2 regions of the Paenibacillus sp. FSL H3-0286 genome follow, and region 2 is predicted to be linked to the other one. Evidence: a T-box and tRNA genes for the amino acid it is inferred to sense, from the RefSeq annotation. Region 2 holds a T-box; the other holds one or more tRNA genes.
The links. A T-box is a leader RNA that pairs with one kind of tRNA and senses whether it is charged. The one in region 2 lies ahead of metG (methionine--tRNA ligase), so its partner is inferred to be a tRNA-Met.
Positions count from the first base shown of each region.

Region 1 (9,491 bases), 3.0 Mb from region 2:
CACTCTAGCTGGTGCAGGATTAAGGATGACCGGAATCCCCTTACGATGGGCAATCGCAATCGCCTGCTCACTCATCGCCAGATCCATTTCAAGCTGCAGCACAATGATCTTAGCCTGGCTAATCACAGCCTCCAATGCCTGAATATCCTCTACCGTAAGCTCAATATTCGCTCCAGGTACCACGATAATCCGATTTTCTCCATCTTCTTCAATAACGATTGAGGCGACTCCTGTTGCCTCATGTTCACTTACAGAAATATGCTCTATATGAATGCCTTCATTCCTGATAATCTCCAGCATTTCGCTACCAAAGGTATCTTTTCCAACTCTTCCGATCATACTAACCTCTGCACCCAGACGTGCTGCGGCAACGGCCTGATTTGCCCCTTTTCCGCCAGGAGATAGAGCAAAGGCTTGTCCAATCAGGGTTTCTCCTGCATTTGGTGACCGGTTTGTACGTACCACCATATCCATATTCAAGCTTCCAATCACAACTATATCCAACTTAGACACCACCATTAATTATTTCTTCAATCTCTTTATCTTAGGGGCTTCTGTCCACTTTATCAATCAATTCCGCTCAATTGGATTCAAAATGGTTGTTTTCACCAAATTGACGTTATGCTTTTATTCATCGAGTGTGCTAGAATAGTGGTGCAATCGCTTCCACAATGATTGCCTGCACTATTTTGAGCAAACGTTTGCACCTAAGATAATGCCCGCAGCTTCACTGCAATTTAATCTAATCCGTGATTAGGAGGCTTATCAAGTGAACGAACAAAAATTACCGTCAGTCGCTTATTTTAGTATGGAGTACGGGCTGCATTCCGATTTCAAAATGTATGCCGGAGGTCTGGGCATTCTTGCCGGAGACTACATCAAGGGTGCAAAAGATATCAACGCCCCTATCATCCCTATTGGGCTGAAGTGGAAACAAGGTTACACGGACCAAAAGATTGATGCCAATGGCAATCCGTACGACTCCTATCACAATTATGTTTATGAGTTTCTTGAAGATACAGGGGTTAAGGTAACTGTTAAAGTCCGAAAAACCGATGTGGTATGCAAAGTATGGAAAACTGATTATTTTGGCAACAGCACATTGTATTTACTGGATACGGATATTCCCGAGAATAATGATGCCTGGATCACAGGCCAATTGTACGGCTGGTTCGGCGAAGAACGGATCGCACAAGAGATCGTGCTTGGGATTGGTGGAGTCAAAGCTATGCGTGCGCTGCAAATCCCTATTGATGTCTATCACTTCAATGAGGGTCATGCGGCTCTAGCGGCTATCGAACTAATCCGTGAAAAAATGTCCGGAGGCCATACCTTCGAAGAAGCGTGGAAAGCCACTCGCGAAGAAGTCGTATTCACTACCCACACACCAATCAAAGAAGGCAACGAAACCCATCCTCTCGACCGACTTGAGTATATGAGTGCGTTCAACGGCTTAACCCGTGACCAGATGGAGCGGATCGGCGGCGAGCCATTTAATATGACGGTTGCAGGTCTAAGACTATCACGTATTTCCAACGCAGTAGCCCAGCTACACGCCGATACGGCTAATAAAATGTGGAAGGAAGTAGCCGGAAGATCAGAAATTATAGGCATTACTAATGCCATCCATACTCCTACCTGGGTAGATGATAGAATGACACAAGCCTACGAACAGGATGGTGACTTATGGGCAGTGCATAAAGAGATCAAGGGCGAACTGATCCAGTTCATCAAAGAACGTTCCGGCATTAGCTTAAATGCTGACAATCTACTCATCGGCTTCTCACGCAGAGCTGCTCCATATAAACGAAGCGACCTGATCTTCTCGCAGCCAGAAATTATCGAACCTTATCTGGAGTCTGGAAAGATACAAATTGTATTCTCCGGCAAAGCGCACCCACTCGATGATAACGGTAAAAAAATCGTCAGTAACCTAGTAGCGATGATGAAAAAGTATCCAAAGAGTGTTGTGTTCCTCGAGAATTACGATATGACGATTGGCGCCCAGCTGACGCGCGGTGCTGATATTTGGCTCAACAATCCACGCAGACCATTGGAAGCCAGCGGCACCTCCGGGATGAAAGCAGCTATGAACGGTGTATTGAACTGTTCTATTCTGGATGGCTGGTGGCCGGAAGCCTGCATCGATGGTGAGAATGGCTGGCAGATTGGAGACGGCTTCGAAACTACAGACTTTGAGGTGCTGGATAAGCATGATAGTGATGCACTGTACGACACCTTATTGAAACGTGTACTCCCAACCTTTTACGAGAATCGTGAACAGTGGGTACAAATGATGAAAAAGAGTATCGAAACCACCCGTACGGAGTTTGCCACCAAAAGAATGTTAGATGAATATTACAACAGAATGTACATTAAAGCCTAAGTACAAGAACCGAATATCTTCTATATCAAAAAATGCAGCGCACCCCTTCAGTGATGGTAGGGATGCGCTGTTTCTTTTTTAATTCTGCTAAGTAATTAATCACTTTGTCTATCATATATATCTGAATGTGCCAACGATGTATTGACGATTACCACATATTGTAATGAGTCAATTATTTAAAATGTGTTGCAATTTCTCTAAAAAACATTAATATAGAACTTATACTAAATCTAAAATCAAATCTCATGAGGTGATTCTATTAATGAGCTCCAATAATAATAATCTTACAACCAGCTGGGGTGCTCCAGTAGGCGACAATCAGAATTCAATGACAGCCGGTGACCGCGGTCCCACTTTACTGCAAGATGTCCATTTGCTTGAGAAATTAGCCCACTTTAACAGAGAACGTGTTCCTGAACGTGTCGTTCATGCTAAAGGTGCTGGCGCTCACGGGTATTTTGAAGTTACAAAAGATCTAACCCAATACACAAAAGCTAACTTTTTGTCTGAAGTAGGCAAACGTACACCGTTGTTCATTCGTTTTTCTACTGTAGCTGGTGAATTAGGTTCTGCTGATACCGTACGTGACCCTCGTGGATTTGCCGTGAAGTTCTATACTGAAGAAGGAAACTATGATCTCGTAGGTAACAATACGCCTGTATTCTTCGTTCGTGATGCGATTAAATTCCCGGACTTTATTCATACACAGAAACGTGATCCACAGACACATCTGAAGAACCCGAATGCTGTATGGGACTTCTGGTCTTTATCGCCTGAATCTCTGCATCAGGTAACGATTTTGATGTCGGATCGCGGAATTCCAGCTACGCTGAGACATATGCATGGGTTCGGTAGCCACACCTTCAAGTGGGTAAATGCCGAGGGCAATGCAGTCTGGGTGAAATACCATTTCAAAACAGAACAAGGCATTAAGAATCTAGATGCAGACCTTGCTGCCAAAATCGCTGGGGAAAACCCGGATTATCATACAGAGGACTTGTTTAATGCTATTGATAAAGGAGATTTCCCTGCTTGGAAGCTCTACGTGCAAATTATGCCAATCGAAGATGCGAAAACTTACCGTTTTGATCCATTTGATGTAACAAAGGTCTGGTCGCAAAAAGATTATCCGTTAATCGAGGTTGGACGTATGGTATTGGATCGCAATCCGGAGAACTACTTCGCTGAAGTAGAACAAGTTACATTCTCCCCCGGCTCTTTCGTTCCTGGTATTGAAGCTTCGCCGGATAAATTGCTACAAGGCCGTCTGTTCGCTTATGGTGATGCACACCGCCACCGGGTTGGCCCTAACCATAACAGTTTACCTATCAACCGTCCAAAAGTAGAAGTGAAGAACTATCAACGTGATGGTGGTATGGCCTTGGGCAACAATGGCGGTTCCGGTGCCTATTACGAGCCTAACAGCTTAGGAGGACCTAAAGAATCACCGCAGCATAAAACATCGCCGTTCGAAGTCTCTGGTTATGCGGATAGTGTCTCCTACAATAGTGACGATCACTATACACAACCAGGTGACTTGTACCGTCTAATGTCTGAAGAAGAACGTACCCGTCTAGTTCAAAATATCGTTGGCGCTATGACTCCTGTTGAAAGTAACGATATCAAACGTCTCCAGATTGAGCATTTCTTTAAAGCTGATCCAGACTTGGGACAGCGTATCGCATCCGGTTTGGGTTTATCTGTACCAGACGGAATGTAAGATTGTAAATGCACTTATAAACTAAAGAGGACCTTTGCCCGTAGATGGGAAAGGTCCTCTTTTTGCTAATTAGCTGAAAACATAATAAATGATGACAATCACAACGCCCAGCGTGGAGACAATGGATAGACATGAAAAAAACGTGTTCCAGTTATTGCCTTTCATTTGTCTTATACACGACCAGTATAGTGGTTCTTTGGTGCTCTGCCCCATCACGTGATGATTTAACTACCGAACCGTAACAGATATTCACAATCTGTTCCTCCCGTAGTCCTGCCAGGAACTCATTAGCTTTATTCTCTGCATAAGAATTATCAGCATCTACAAACTCTTTAACTTGAATCATCCTGATCTCCTCCTTTAATAAATTAAGTAGTTATTTTATAGTTCTGGAATCTATATGTGAACTCAACGAAATGTACATGGCGTATCACTCCCCAGGTAACAATTAATGTAAAAATATCTTCAAAATACAGTATAGGCATTTCGCAGTTTTCTACGAAATGCCTATGCATCAGCCTATCATAGCACCCAAGTATGTAATAGTCAAAGGTTTTCATTACAATATTTAGAAGGTTTTAATTCCCCTTTTAAAATGGATTGGATTTACAAATAGAAGCTGGTATACTGATCAGAAGGTCTCCATTGGGGGACCTCTATTTGTATAGGAGGGATTTTAAGATGGCAACACACCATAACAGGTTTACAAGGAATGTGCTACTTAGAGGGGGTGAAATCTACTATGAACCATAGTCTTATCTATGAAGGCTCACGGACACAGCTGCTTCAGCAGCTTATCTATTTTGATGAGGAAAAAATCGCATTTCTAAATCAGTACTTTCCGGTACGGAGCAAGGATAGAAGCAACGCTGAAACGCTGTTATCCCGTTATTGCTCCGAGCTGGAACAATTACTAACTGAGTTCAATGGTGAAGATTTAAATTCACAGGTCTTTATCGGAAGTCAGCTGCAGCTTCGTTACTTGGACGATAATACTACAGATATCTATACCATCGTATTTCCTAACCAAGCAGAACCTAACAATAACAAGATTTCTATGTTGTCACCTATAGGCATGCAGCTGCTGCTGGCTGAGCTCGGCAGTACTTGTCAGCTAGCGATTCCTTCAGGTCAACTAGAGGTGAAGATCGAAAGCATTAAGTTCGTGAATAATGGTGAAGTAGGCGTTCTTATATAAGGACGATCCCTTATATACCCGCTACAGCAGCGTCCCTTTCCAGATATTAAGGAGGAGGACGCTGTTCTATTATTTAAGCCTCAAACCTTCTTCCAGCTTATTAACTGACTTCTGGATCCTTGCTGCTCTGGTTTCCGGTCTTTTCGCCCCTTCGATCCAGCTCACATATTCCTTCCGATAGGAATAAGCCAAGCTGTTATAATATACCTCTGCCTGCTCATTGCTGCTTAGTGCGTCCAGAAAATCTTCTGGAGCTTCTATCTCTCGCAATTGATGATCTTGTTCCATTGTCACCCGAACTATATCTCCAGGTTGAGCATGGGCTAAGTCTCGCAGTTCTTTTTTCACGACCATAAAATGTTTCCCATTACCATGCGGCATGAGTGTTCCTCTATAGGGAATGTCATTCAGGCTTCCTTTAACTTGTATCCTTGATTTAGTTTCATATATTTGTTCAGCGTCAAAAGGAACCGTAAGATATGTCCAACTCCCATTCGTATCTGGTCTGACTAACCTTGCTTCAAATTCAAACATTGGCCCCTCCTCAAATAAAATCTCTAGTTCCTATTGTATCCATACGTGCTTAACTATACAAAAAAACACCCGCCTAATACCGGCAGGTGTCTCTCTTTATAAGCGGGTGATGGGAATCGAACCCACGCTATCAGCTTGGAAGGCTGAAGTTCTACCATTGAACTACACCCGCAAAGGTATAAAATCGGGATGACACGATTTGAACATGCGACCCCCTGGTCCCAAACCAGGTGCTCTACCAAGCTGAGCTACATCCCGTTAACAATACTATAACTGCTTAGTAATAAAAATGGCGCGCCCTGAGAGATTCGAACTCCCGGCCTTTTGATTCGTAGTCAAACGCTCTATCCAGCTGAGCTAAGGGCGCAAAATCTATATGGAGCGGACGACGGGAATCGAACCCGCGACCCTCGCCTTGGCAAGGCGATGCTCTACCGCTGAGCCACGTCCGCAAAAACATGGTGCGCGTGAAGGGACTCGAACCCCCACGTCGTGAAACGCCAGATCCTAAGTCTGGTGCGTCTGCCAATTCCGCCACACGCGCACACTTAAAAAAAAATGGTGAGCCATGAAGGACTCGAACCTTCGACACCCTGATTAAAAGTCAGGTGCTCTACCAACTGAGCTAATGGCTCTCATAAATGGCTGGGGATATAGGATTTGAACCTATGCATGACGGAGTCAAAGTCCGTTGCCTTACCGCTTGGCTAATCCCCAATAATAATTAACTAAATGGCGGAACCGACGGGATTCGAACCCGCGATCTCCTGCGTGACAGGCAGGCATGTTAGGCCAACTACACCACGGTTCCATAGACATAATGCATAAGTGTAAATTGGTTGCGGGGGCAGGATTTGAACCTGCGGCCTTCGGGTTATGAGCCCGACGAGCTACCGGGCTGCTCCACCCCGCGTCATTAATAAGTATATACTATTCATTTTCACCATACCAGCTTATCCCTAAACATAATGTATAAGAGTAAATTGGTTGCGGGGGCAGGACTTGAACCTGCGACCTTCGGGTTATGAGCCCGACGAGCTACCGGGCTGCTCCACCCCGCGTCAGTGAAAATAATATGGTGGAGGCTGAGGGGATCGAACCCCCGACCCTCTGCTTGTAAGGCAGATGCTCTCCCAGCTGAGCTAAGCCTCCATGATATGACCCGTATGGGATTCGAACCCATGTTACCTCCGTGAAAGGGAGGTGTCTTAACCCCTTGACCAACGGGCCATGCTAATAATTTTTATGGCGGAGAGAGAGGGATTCGAACCCTCGAGACGCTTGTGGCGCCTACACGATTTCCAATCGTGCTCCTTCGGCCAAACTCGGACACCTCTCCATAAATGGCTCCCCGAACAGGACTCGAACCTGTGACAACTCGATTAACAGTCGAGTGCTCTACCAACTGAGCTATCAGGGAATATGGTGGGCCTTAGTGGACTCGAACCACCGACCTCACCCTTATCAGGGGTGCGCTCTAACCAGCTGAGCTAAAGGCCCTTCTAAGACATATTAATATTAAGGGCAAAAAAAATACCACGGGTAATGTGGTTGTCCGCTTGGCGGCGTCCTACTCTCCCAGGACCCTTCGGTCCAAGTACCATCGGCGCTGGAGGGCTTAACGGTCGTGTTCGGGATGGGTACGTGTGGAACCCCTCCGCTATCGCCACCAAACGGGCATTTACAGCGTAAATGCTCAGGCTTAATCGCCTGAAAACTGAATCCGAAACGAATTTGCGTTTGCCCTTCTTACGGGGCCCCCGGAAAGTATTCGGAATTAGCTTCGCAGCTTCTTCTTCACTTTTTGGGGTATTTTTAGGATAAGCCCTCGACCGATTAGTATTGGTCAGCTCCATGCATTACTGCACTTCCACCTCCAACCTATCTACCTCGTCGTCTTCAAGGGGTCTTACTAATTGGGAAATCTCATCTTGAGGGGGGCTTCACGCTTAGATGCTTTCAGCGCTTATCCCGTCCGTACGTAGCTACCCAGCCATGCTCCTGGCGGAACAACTGGTGCACCAGCGGTACGTCCATCCCGGTCCTCTCGTACTAAGGACAGCTCCTCTCAAATTTCCTGCGCCCACGACAGATAGGGACCGAACTGTCTCACGACGTTCTGAACCCAGCTCGCGTACCGCTTTAATGGGCGAACAGCCCAACCCTTGGGACCTACTTCAGCCCCAGGATGCGATGAGCCGACATCGAGGTGCCAAACCTCCCCGTCGATGTGGACTCTTGGGGGAGATAAGCCTGTTATCCCCAGGGTAGCTTTTATCCGTTGAGCGATGGCCCTTCCATGCGGTACCACCGGATCACTAAGTCCGACTTTCGTCCCTGCTCGACTTGTAGGTCTCGCAGTCAAGCTCCCTTATGCCTTTGCACTCTGCGAATGATTTCCAACCATTCTGAGGGAACCTTGGAACGCCTCCGTTACTCTTTAGGAGGCGACCGCCCCAGTCAAACTGCCCGCCTGACACGGTCCCCGTACCCGATAAGGGCACTAGGTTAGAACCTAGATACGATCAGGGTGGTATCCCAACGGCGCCTCCACCGAAGCTTGCGCTCCGATTTCTACGGCTCCCACCTATCCTGTACAGATCGTACCCAAATTCAATATCAAGCTGCAGTAAAGCTCCATGGGGTCTTTCCGTCTTGTCGCGGGTAACCTGCATCTTCACAGGTATTAAAATTTCACCGGATCTCTCGTTGAGACAGCGCCCAAGTCGTTACGCCATTCGTGCGGGTCAGAATTTACCTGACAAGGAATTTCGCTACCTTAGGACCGTTATAGTTACGGCCGCCGTTTACTGGGGCTTCGGTTCATAGCTTCGGGTTACCCCTAACCACTCCCCTTAACCTTCCAGCACCGGGCAGGCGTCAGCCCGTATACTTCGCCTTGCGGCTTCGCACAGACCTGTGTTTTTGCTAAACAGTCGCTTGGGCCTTTTCACTGCGGCCCCCTCGTGCTATTCACACTACCGGGGCACCCCTTCTCCCGAAGTTACGGGGTCATTTTGCCGAGTTCCTTAACGAGAGTTCTTCCGCGCGCCTTAGAATTCTCTTCTCGCCTACCTGTGTCGGTTTGCGGTACGGGCACCTTCTCCTGGCTAGAGGCTTTTCTTGGCAGTGTGAGATCATGACCTTCGCTACTATAATTTTCGCTCCCCATCACAGCCCAGCCTTAATGATGTGCGGATTTGCCTACACATCAGCCTCACTGCTTAGACGGACATCCATCAGTCCGCGTCACTACCCTCCTGCGTCACCCCATCGCTCATAGCGGATTACGGTGGTACAGTAATTTCAAACTGTTGTCCTTCGACTACGCCTTTCGGCCTCGCCTTAGGTCCCGACTTACCCTGAGCGGACGAGCCTTCCTCAGGAAACCTTGGGCTTTCGGCGGATCAGATTCTCACTGATCTTTTCGTTACTCATACCGGCATTCTCACTTGTGTAGTGTCCAGCGCTCTTTTCAGTACACCTTCAACCCCTACACAACGCTCCCCTACCCCAGATACATACGTATCTAGCCATAGCTTCGGTGGTGTGTTTAGCCCCGTTACATTTTCGGCGCAGAGTCACTCGACCAGTGAGCTATTACGCACTCTTTCAATGGTGGCTGCTTCTAAGCCAACATCCTGGTTGTCTGT
Region 1 is NZ_CP150285.1:959,588-969,078, reverse strand. It holds gene rbsK (ribokinase) at 1-513, opposite strand, end outside; gene glgP (alpha-glucan family phosphorylase) at 770-2,386, shown strand; gene katA (catalase KatA) at 2,649-4,106, shown strand; gene MHB37_RS04210 (sporulation protein Cse60) at 4,258-4,452, opposite strand; gene MHB37_RS04205 (GreA/GreB family elongation factor) at 4,849-5,304, shown strand; gene MHB37_RS04200 (YdeI/OmpD-associated family protein) at 5,374-5,838, opposite strand; tRNA gene MHB37_RS04195 (tRNA-Gly) at 5,940-6,010, opposite strand; tRNA gene MHB37_RS04190 (tRNA-Pro) at 6,023-6,096, opposite strand; tRNA gene MHB37_RS04185 (tRNA-Arg) at 6,129-6,205, opposite strand; tRNA gene MHB37_RS04180 (tRNA-Gly) at 6,216-6,290, opposite strand; tRNA gene MHB37_RS04175 (tRNA-Leu) at 6,298-6,382, opposite strand; tRNA gene MHB37_RS04170 (tRNA-Lys) at 6,398-6,473, opposite strand; tRNA gene MHB37_RS04165 (tRNA-Gln) at 6,481-6,555, opposite strand; tRNA gene MHB37_RS04160 (tRNA-Asp) at 6,572-6,649, opposite strand; tRNA gene MHB37_RS04155 (tRNA-Met) at 6,675-6,751, opposite strand; tRNA gene MHB37_RS04150 (tRNA-Met) at 6,823-6,899, opposite strand; tRNA gene MHB37_RS04145 (tRNA-Val) at 6,915-6,990, opposite strand; tRNA gene MHB37_RS04140 (tRNA-Glu) at 6,997-7,068, opposite strand; tRNA gene MHB37_RS04135 (tRNA-Ser) at 7,085-7,177, opposite strand; tRNA gene MHB37_RS04130 (tRNA-Asn) at 7,183-7,258, opposite strand; tRNA gene MHB37_RS04125 (tRNA-Ile) at 7,262-7,338, opposite strand; rRNA gene rrf (5S ribosomal RNA) at 7,396-7,512, opposite strand; rRNA gene MHB37_RS04115 (23S ribosomal RNA) at 7,655-9,491, opposite strand, start outside.
Region 1: it has a tRNA-Met gene. The T-box ahead of metG (methionine--tRNA ligase) is inferred to sense a tRNA for this amino acid. The anticodon was not compared.

Region 2 (9,491 bases):
ACCTTTGAAATGATTCAGCACCGATTCACCAAAACAGCCAAGACTGTAATTGAGAAACGTTACCCGAAATCTAAACTAGAAATGGACATGGAGAAACGCAAAAAGAAATGGGGCCGCTGGGGACAGAACAAATATGTCTATCCGGATGAACAGCAAACCGCCCTGCGAGAATTTATCACAGAGCGGATTTTCGAGCATTTTCCGGAAGCAGGTATTGATTACTTCACCTAAAAAATCAGCCAATCCGGCGTTATTCCTTGTAGCCACACTGTGATCCTGAACATTTGATCCGTGAACAGCAAAATACCCATAAATACCATAAGGACGCCGCCAATCTTCATCAGCAGATTCGAATACTTGAGGATACGCTTCACTCCGCCTAGGAAAAAGGCTAAAAGAAAAAATGGCAAAGCAAATCCGATGCTATACGCGGTAATCAATGTAAACCAAGTGCCTGGGTCGCTTGCCGAAAGAGCAATAATTGCCGTCAAAATCGGCCCGATACAGGGTGACCAACCCGCAGAAAAACCAATTCCGAAAATAAAGGAGCCCACATAACCCGCCGGTTTCCATTTTAAATCAAGCTTACGTTCACGAAGTAAAAACTGCGGCTGAAAAATCCCAAGCAAAAACAAACCCATTACAATAATTAGAATCGCCGACAATTGCCGGATCAGATCACGCTGGCCATTAAAGAATTGCCCGAATAACCCAGCCCCAAAACCAAGTGTGTAAAAAACTGCAGAAAAACCTAATATAAATGCCAATGTATGAGTTAGGGTGCGTACACGAACCTCTTTAGAGTTGCTGCCTGATTTTAATTGTTGAACGGATAACCCGGTAATGTACGATAAATAAGAGGGGTACAGCGGTAAACAGCATGGCGATATAAACGATGCCACCCCTGCGGCTAAAGCAATTCCTGCATTGATATTAGACAAAATAGCGGCTCTCCTTCCGGCATTCGAGTCACTTCATGGAGCTGTTTATGGCTCCTTTTTTTCGCTTATCGTCCTTACAAGGACACCGAAGGCGTTTATGCTTGCCTAATGTGATACCGATTACTTAATTCGCTGTTTATGCTGGCAATCCCTTTTTACCGATCAAGGTTAATACCAATAATGATATGAGCAAAAGCACAATAGTTGCACCGGGAGCCAAATTCCAGACTCCAGCTACCACTAGTCCGCCTACAACGGCAATCTCCGAAATAATAACCGCCAGGATGACCGAGGATTTAAAGCTACGGGATAGCAATAAGCTGATTGCGACCGGAATAGTCAACAAAGCAGATACCAACAGCGAGCCTACGATCTTGATGGCTGTGCTAATCACAAGTGCTGTCAGAATGGTGATCAGCATGTTAAGCAGTTTCACCGGAAGCCCACTTACACTTGCTGCATCCTCTTCAAAGCTAAGCAAAAAGAACTCTTTAAAGAACATCGAAACTACCACTACAACAGCTATAGTCACTATGCCTACAACGATCAAATCGGTATTATCGAGCGTATAAATGCTGCCGAACAAATAACTCATTACGTCCGCATTATACCCTTTTCCTAAGGTGAAAAAGAGTGAAGCCAACGCCACTCCGCCTGACATTATAATGGCAATCGACAGCTCCGCATAACTCTTATAAGCCTTGCGAAGCTTTTCAATCGCGAAGGACGCTACCACTGCAAAGATAAGGCCTGCGCCCAGCGGATAAAATCCTGTTAGAAAACCGAGTGCCACCCCCGCTATAGTAACATGAGCCAGCGTATCTCCGATCATGGATAATCGTCTAAGCACAAGAAAAACGCCTATAAGCGGCGCTGTTATACCAATCAGCAGTCCGCCCGCAAGCGCCCGCTGAAAAAAATCGCTAAATAGTATTTCCAACTTAAACTCTCCTTCTTTCGGAACCTTTTCGAACCATTCGAACATTAAAAACCTTTTTCAAACCTTTTTCGATCCCTCCCAAACCCTCCCTTCCAAGGGAGGGCCCCAAGGGCTCTGCCCTCTGGACACCCGTTAAGTGCAACTAGCGTAGGAGTTAGTGTTACTGAACATAGTTAGGTTGGGGAAAGATCGCTTTCGTCCCTAGAGGGACACGCTTGCAGACTGGCGGTGCTTAGATACGAGAAAGATTAAGATCAACTAGAATTGAGTCCCCGACTTCCACACTCACACACTATGTATAGCTCTAATCGCAGAGAAAGCTGCGATTCAGAGTTTAATTATGACTTAAGAGAGCGTGTGCTGCAGATTCTCTTCTGTGCAATTCTGGAGATCATGTGAGTGGCGGGAGTAAAAGTTGATTTTACCATTCGTCTGCACGGGCTCATGACCTAAATAATTTTTGATCATGTCGATATCATGCGACACCATCAGGAAGGTCATATGATGATGAGCATGCATATGGGTAATTAATTCAAAGAATCCCGCTTGTGATTCGGCATCAATACCCACGGTAGGTTCGTCCAAAATCAGCAGGTCAGGATGGTTAATCAGCGCCCGAGCCAGAAAAACACGCTGCTGCTGACCGCCTGACAGCTGGCCTACTCTTTTCTCCGCAATATCTTGTATCCGCATGACTTCAAGTGCATCCTCACATTGACGATGCTGAGCCTTAGATACTCTGCGGATCAGATTCTTGTTATTATATAGACCTGACAGAACTACTTCACGCACCGTTGCTGGAAACAATGGGTTGAAGGCATTTTTTTGCGGAACATATCCGATCCGTTCCCAGTCTTTAAACTTGCGGACAGGCGTTCCGAATAATTTAATTTCACCAGAGCTCGCTGGAAGCAAGCCGACGATCATTTTCATCAATGTTGTTTTACCAGCACCATTAGAACCAATGATACCAAGGAAATCTCGTTCTCTTACACTATAGTTAAGATTCGATATCACCTTCTGTTCCCCATATGAAAAAGAAAGATCCTGTATATCGATGATATGCTGATGGCAGTCCAAGGATACCGATTGCATGCTTAAGTACCGCCTTTCCCTTATACTTTCCTTATTATTGTAAGGCCATAATCAGATTTTGCAAATTTTTCTCCATCAGAGTGAAGTAATTATCGCCGTTCTTCTCTTGCTCCGCAGTAAGTCCCTCTACCGGATTAAGCACCATAGTGGAAACGCCCGCTTCGGCGGCCAGAGTCTTAGCCAGTTTATCGGAGACAAGCTCTTCAAAAAAGATATACTTAATCCCTTCATCTTTTACCATTTTCGCAAGCTTCACTAAATCCTGTCCGCGCGGCTCAGCGTCTGGCGAAAGTCCCATAATCGCATGCTGATCCAATCCATAGTCACGGGCAAGGTAAGAAAAAGCCTGATGCGATACTACGATCTTATAGTTGGGCAGCTTAGCAAGCTCCTCTTTGAATTTACTGTCTAACGCCTGCAAACGTTCCGCAAGCTTATTGTAACGCTCTTCATAACCTTCTTTATGCTCAGGATCCACGGACTGAAGGCTTTCTTTAATATTCTGAGCCATGACAATGGCTGATTTTGGACTTACCCAAGTATGCGGGTCTGTATGCAAGCTGTCTCCTGAGGCATTACTGTTATGATCCGTGTCCTCATTTTGATGAGACTCTTCCTCACTTGCCCCATGATCATGCCCGTCATCTTCATCGGTCATGATATAATCAATACCTTGACTTACTTCAACCGCCTTAACTTTACTGCTGCTATCAAGGCCTTTTAAAAAGTTAGGAACCCAGCCTTCTAAGCCTGCACCGTTATATAGAAATAGCTGTGCCTTAGAAGTGTTGATAATATCTTGACTGCGCGGTGTCCAATCATGTGGCTCCACACCCACTGGAAGCAGGTTAATAGCATTGATATCTTCCCCGCCAATCTCCTTAGCAAACTCGTAAATAGGATAAAAGGTTGTAACTACATTTACTTTCCCTTCAACTATACTTCCACTGCTCTTAGGTCCGCATGCACTTAGTGTAAATACAAGTACCAGTGCAAGGACGAGCAAACTTATACGTGATTTCATTGCCGCCATTATATTGATCTACCCCTCAAATCGTAAATTTTACTATTAGTAGTATAATAGTAATCGTTACGATAAGTCAACAAAGAAACCTCACTCAGAAGAAAGACGGTATCGTCCTTTATAAAAAAGAAATGCTCCCACAACCAACCCGGCTGAAGGAGCATTCCCTTGTTCAAGCAACCTCATTAAAAAATTTCTACAACAGTATTGTCTTATTTCACTACTGCTCCGTTTGGCATACTGTCCGGCACGGTAGCGATCGTTAGCTGGTCATCTTTAGAAGCCGCCAAAATCATCCCTTGGGACAACTCCCCACGCAGCTTCACCGGTTTAAGGTTTACGATACAAATCACTTTACGTCCCACCAGCTCTTCCGGTGTATAGAATTTCGCGATACCAGAAACCACTTGACGTTGTTCATAACCCAGATCCAGTTGCAGCTTCAGCAGCTTGTCAGCTTTTTTCACTGGCTCTGCAGCAATAACCTGAGCTACCCGCAGCTCTGCTTTAGCGAAATCGTCAATGCCGATTTCCTCTTTATGCTCTTCCACTGGCTCGGAGTCCGCAGCAACAGGAGCAGCCGCTTCCGCCACTTCAGCCGCAGCTTTACCAGCGCCCATAGCCTCGGCAATATAAGCTACCTCTTGCTCCACATCTAGACGTGGGAAGATTGGATTGCCTTTCACCAGCTTTGTTCCTGCCGGAATCAGGCCAAAGGTCTTACCGCTATCCCAAGTCGTTAACTCACCAGGCTCAATACCCAGCTGTTCCCAGATCTTTGCTGGTGTCTGTGTCAAGAACGGCTGCAGCAGGATTGAAGCGGTACGCAGACCTTCCACCAGATGTCTCATCACAGAAGCCAGCTCGGCGGTTCTATTTTCATCTTTGGCAAGCACCCAAGGTTGTGTCTCATCGATATATTTGTTGGTGCGGCTAATGAATATTCCGATAGCTGTCAACGCCACGGAGAACTCCATTTTTTCCATAGCTTCTTCTACTTTGGCATAAGTATTCTCAGCCGCAGCTTGAAGCTCACCATCAAATGCTGTTACATTTCCTTCATATGCCGGAATCTCGCCTGCAAAATACTTTTCAACCATAGCCCCTGTACGGTTCAACAGGTTACCAAGGTCGTTGGCAAGATCATAGTTAACCCGGTCTACAAAGCTTTCCGGTGTGAACGTGCCATCCGAACCAAACGGTACTTCGCGCAGCAGGTAATAACGCAATGCATCCAAGCCATAACGATCAATCAGTGTCACAGGATCAACTACGTTACCTTTAGATTTCGACATTTTTCCATCTTTCATGAGCAACCAGCCATGGGCAAACACCTTTTTCGGAAGGGGTTCACCAAGCGCCATCAGAATGATCGGCCAGTAAATCGTATGGAAACGAACGATTTCTTTACCAACGATGTGTACATCCGCAGGCCAGAACTTGTCATACAAGCTGCGATCCTCGGAACCGTACCCCAGAGCTGTAATATAGTTAGTCAACGCATCAATCCACACGTACACGACATGCTTCTCGTCGCCCTTAACTTTTACGCCCCAATCAAAGGTTGTACGGGAAACTGCAAGGTCTTCCAGTCCGGGTTTGATGAAATTGTTAATCATTTCGTTCTTACGGGATTCCGGCAAAATAAACTCTGGATTCTCCTCGTAAAATTGCAGCAAACGATCCGCATATTTACTCATCCGGAAGAAATAACTTGCTTCCTTCACCAGCTCAACCGGGTGGCCGCTATCTGGGCTTTTTGCACCAGTAATCACACCGTTGTCATCACGCACTATATCAACTAATTGCGTTTCTGTGTAAAAGGTTTCATCTGGGATACTATACCAGCCTTCATATTCACCTTTATAGATGTCTCCTTGCTGCAGCAACCGATCAAAAATATCCTGTACCACTTTTTTATGCCGCTCTTCCGTAGTACGGATGAAGTCATCGTTCGAAATGTCCAGCTTACGCCATAGCTCCTTAATACCAACAACAATGTCGTCTACGAACTGCTGAGGGGTCTTTCCTGCTTCCTCTGCCTTCCGCTCGATCTTTTGTCCATGTTCGTCTGTACCGGTTAGATAACGCACTTCGTAGCCGCGCAGACGTTTGTAACGGGCCATTGCGTCTCCTGCCACGGTTGAATAAGCATGTCCGATATGTAGCTTGTCACTTGGATAATAAATTGGTGTCGTTAGGTAAAACGTTTTTTTCTCACTCATTCAGTAATCATCCTTTCTTATTAAAAAACAAAAAACTCCCGCCCCCATAATGGGGCGAGAGTATAACTCACGCGATACCACCCAAATTTCCTGTCTCTTCACAGAGCGCAGGCTTCGCCAGTTCCCTCGCGGGAACTGTCCATTAACGCTGGATCACGCTGTTATCTTACGTGAACCACAATTGCAGTTCCCGCTCGAACACAGTTCCTCCCGGACCATATTCAATCTAACGCTCCATACCGGATTTCAGCATATTCCGGCTCTCTGTAATGGACGTAACGATTTACTTATCCGTTCTTCGGAATTCATACTATTACTTGTGAATATACCCAATGGTAAGGCCCCATGTCAAGTCGCAGGGGCAGAATCCTTCTCAGCAGATTCATCTTGAAGAGGCGGCACAGGATCAAGTCCTCCAGGATGAAAGGGATGACATCTGGCAATCCGCTTAGCTGCAAGCCATGAGCCTTTCAATGGACCATGGACTTCAATGGCTTCCAGGGCATAGGCAGAGCAGGTTGGATAGAAGCGGCAGGTTGCAGGTTTAATAGGGGAAATGTACCTGCGGTACACCCGAATAGGCGCCTGAATCGTTCTGCGTAGGGTCACCATTTCTAAAGTCCCTTTTGTTTATCTGATGCTGCAACTAATTCTTCTTCCCGGTTCTCTTCACATTCTTTGCAATAACCGAACACCTCAAATTTATGCTTGACTACCCGGAATTGATCGGGTGTATCCGTTAAATTCATCGGGCAGAAATTAATCGGGTAGGTCTTTTGGCATTGAAGGCAGATCATATGATGGTGATGATCCTGATGATTGCAGCTTCCCTTGAACTTCACTCCGTCTTCAAAGACAATCTGTTCAAGCACACCAAGCTCTTCCATTACACGAAGATTGCGGTACACCGTATCAAAGCTAAGTCCCCTATACTTACGGCCCATATGCTCATATACATCCTTCGCTGACAAATATCCCTTATTCTCGCCGAATAACTGGGCAAGCGTTTTGCGTTGGTCGGTGATTCGCAGTCCTTGCCCCGACATGACTTCTAATATTTGTTCTGTCGACAGCATACGCTCATCTCCCATAAGATCAGTTCATTTATATTTCACTCTCTTAATAATGCCCCAAAATAAATGCCCCGTCAATGAAGCACCATGAAGCGCCCCTACGCAACCTCTGAATTATTATATTTAAACAAAAGCCCGGCTGCGTATTCCCTTACGGAATATTCAGCCGGGCCTTTATTGTAGATAATTCCCCAATAGAGCTTATAGGGATATTCCTATTTGTTATTTCTTTGCTGGAAGTGGAGTGATGAGGAAATTGACCGGCAAGTTACTGCCTGAAGCTGCTGTGAACAAAATCTCCACAGAACCTCCATACTCACCACTACGATAAACCACACTGTTCATGTCAGCGTTCGAGAGACTTCCCACGCTTGGCATATGCACGATTTGGTTATTAACCATAACCGGCCCCATATAGTTACCGCCACGTGGATTAAACGTAATCAATGAGTTTGGTGCAACATTTTCGAATCTGATCTTGTATAATACCCCGAAATTACCGGCATTGGATGCTTCCGTACCTGCCATTGGGTCTACGCCAGCCAGGTTCTTATCACTGGAATTATCGCCTAGCAGAAGTTTTGCAGGAGTTTTTCCTACCTCATCGGTAACCGTGATAATACGAGTAGAATCTTCGTAAGTTCCCCGATTATGCACTCCGTCTCGATCCAGAACTGGAAGTGTTGGAAGTGTAGTCAGTGGATCTTTATTCGCATCAATCAACATGACATTATAATCGATTGGATAATCACTAAATAAGTCCGCTTGAAGTGAAACAATTTCACTTGGTTTCATAGCAATTTGGTTTAGATCAGTCAGAATTGAGACACTTTCCCCTGGTTGCAGAACAATCGTTTTATAATGCTCATTTGTAAGCATAGATTTCCAATAACGTTCTACAGACATTTTACCAGTACCTTCAGGATATGTGCTTGGTCCTGCAAAGCCCACATATTCGGTTGTAAGCGTCGTTGGGTACAAATTGTTATTCGTAGCAATCACATACACTTTAGCTTTAATATTCAGGTTATTCTTGTGGTGAATCAAGAAGCGGGTTTTACCCAATGAAGTCTCACGGTAAGTAACACCTTCTGTATACACCGTTTCTGGGCTGTTGCTGCGAATTAGTTTATAAGGCTCGGAAGAAAGATTATAAGCTACTTGCTGCCAAGTCGGAACCATTGATCCATCGATGCTAAACACACTGCCCGGAGATGCAAATAATCTGTTGAAATCTTCTTTACTGTACAAGATTTCATCCGAAATATTAACGGTTTTCTCAAACGTGCTGATCGCGCCATGTGAATCTTTTACTTGGACAGCAATTGTCGCTGGACCCGGAGTAAAGAAAGCCTCGGCCTTGTTCGTCCAAGTTACGGTAATTTCATCACCATCAGGATCGCTACTTAGATCGGTATAAGTAATCATTTCACCCATCTTGTATGAATCCTTGTCTGTAGTGAAATTAGCAACTGGAGGTGTATTAGGTTTAAGCACTGTGATGGTCATGGTGTAAGGATCACTCCACTGTTGATTCGCATCCATTACGGAATAGGTTACTACATAATATCCTGGTTGATCATAGATATCCTGCTTGTTACCTCCCCAGCTTTCATCCACAATAGCTACACCATTTGGTGACGAGCTGGAGGTTACGAAGGTCACTGGTTCACCGGCGTAAATTTCAGTTGGCACTGTAAAGGAAGCTTTAGGTTTGTTGTTTAATGTAAGGATTACTCGTTTTTGCACATTATCAACGGTATATGGAATGCCCAGTGCTCCAGTTATGGATGTCAATGGAACCATGAAAGTCCCCTTGTATTGGTAAGCTGGACCTTTCATCGTCTTCTTCTCACCATTAACTGTATAGACCTTGCTGTCGGTCTTAAAGCGCATAACGTCGCTTCCCTTGGTAACAATGGTTTCTTTCGTTTTATAATCATAAACGTATTTCACGCCTACACGTTCTACCATAGCCCGGATCGAAACGTAGGATACGCCGTTTTTCACTGCCATAGGCTGATTAGCTAAATATTCCTGGCCGTTCTGATACATTTTGTTGCTGTTCATCATAAGAATAAGCTGACTGTTAGCCGCAGCACGAGCACCATCTGTTGTTGTAGGTTCTGTAGTAACTCCAGGTGTTGCAGTCGGAAGCGGTGTTGCAGTAGGTGCAATTGTTGCTGTAGGTTC
Region 2 is NZ_CP150285.1:5,074,258-5,083,748, forward strand. It holds gene splB (spore photoproduct lyase) at 1-231, shown strand, start outside; gene MHB37_RS22925 (cytochrome c biogenesis CcdA family protein) at 228-941, opposite strand; gene MHB37_RS22930 (metal ABC transporter permease) at 1,078-1,881, opposite strand; gene MHB37_RS22935 (metal ABC transporter ATP-binding protein) at 2,227-2,976, opposite strand; gene MHB37_RS22940 (metal ABC transporter solute-binding protein, Zn/Mn family) at 3,011-4,009, opposite strand; gene metG (methionine--tRNA ligase) at 4,213-6,225, opposite strand; T-box leader at 6,273-6,533, opposite strand; gene yidD (membrane protein insertion efficiency factor YidD) at 6,574-6,837, opposite strand; gene MHB37_RS22955 (Fur family transcriptional regulator) at 6,840-7,301, opposite strand; gene MHB37_RS22960 (copper amine oxidase N-terminal domain-containing protein) at 7,521-9,491, opposite strand, start outside.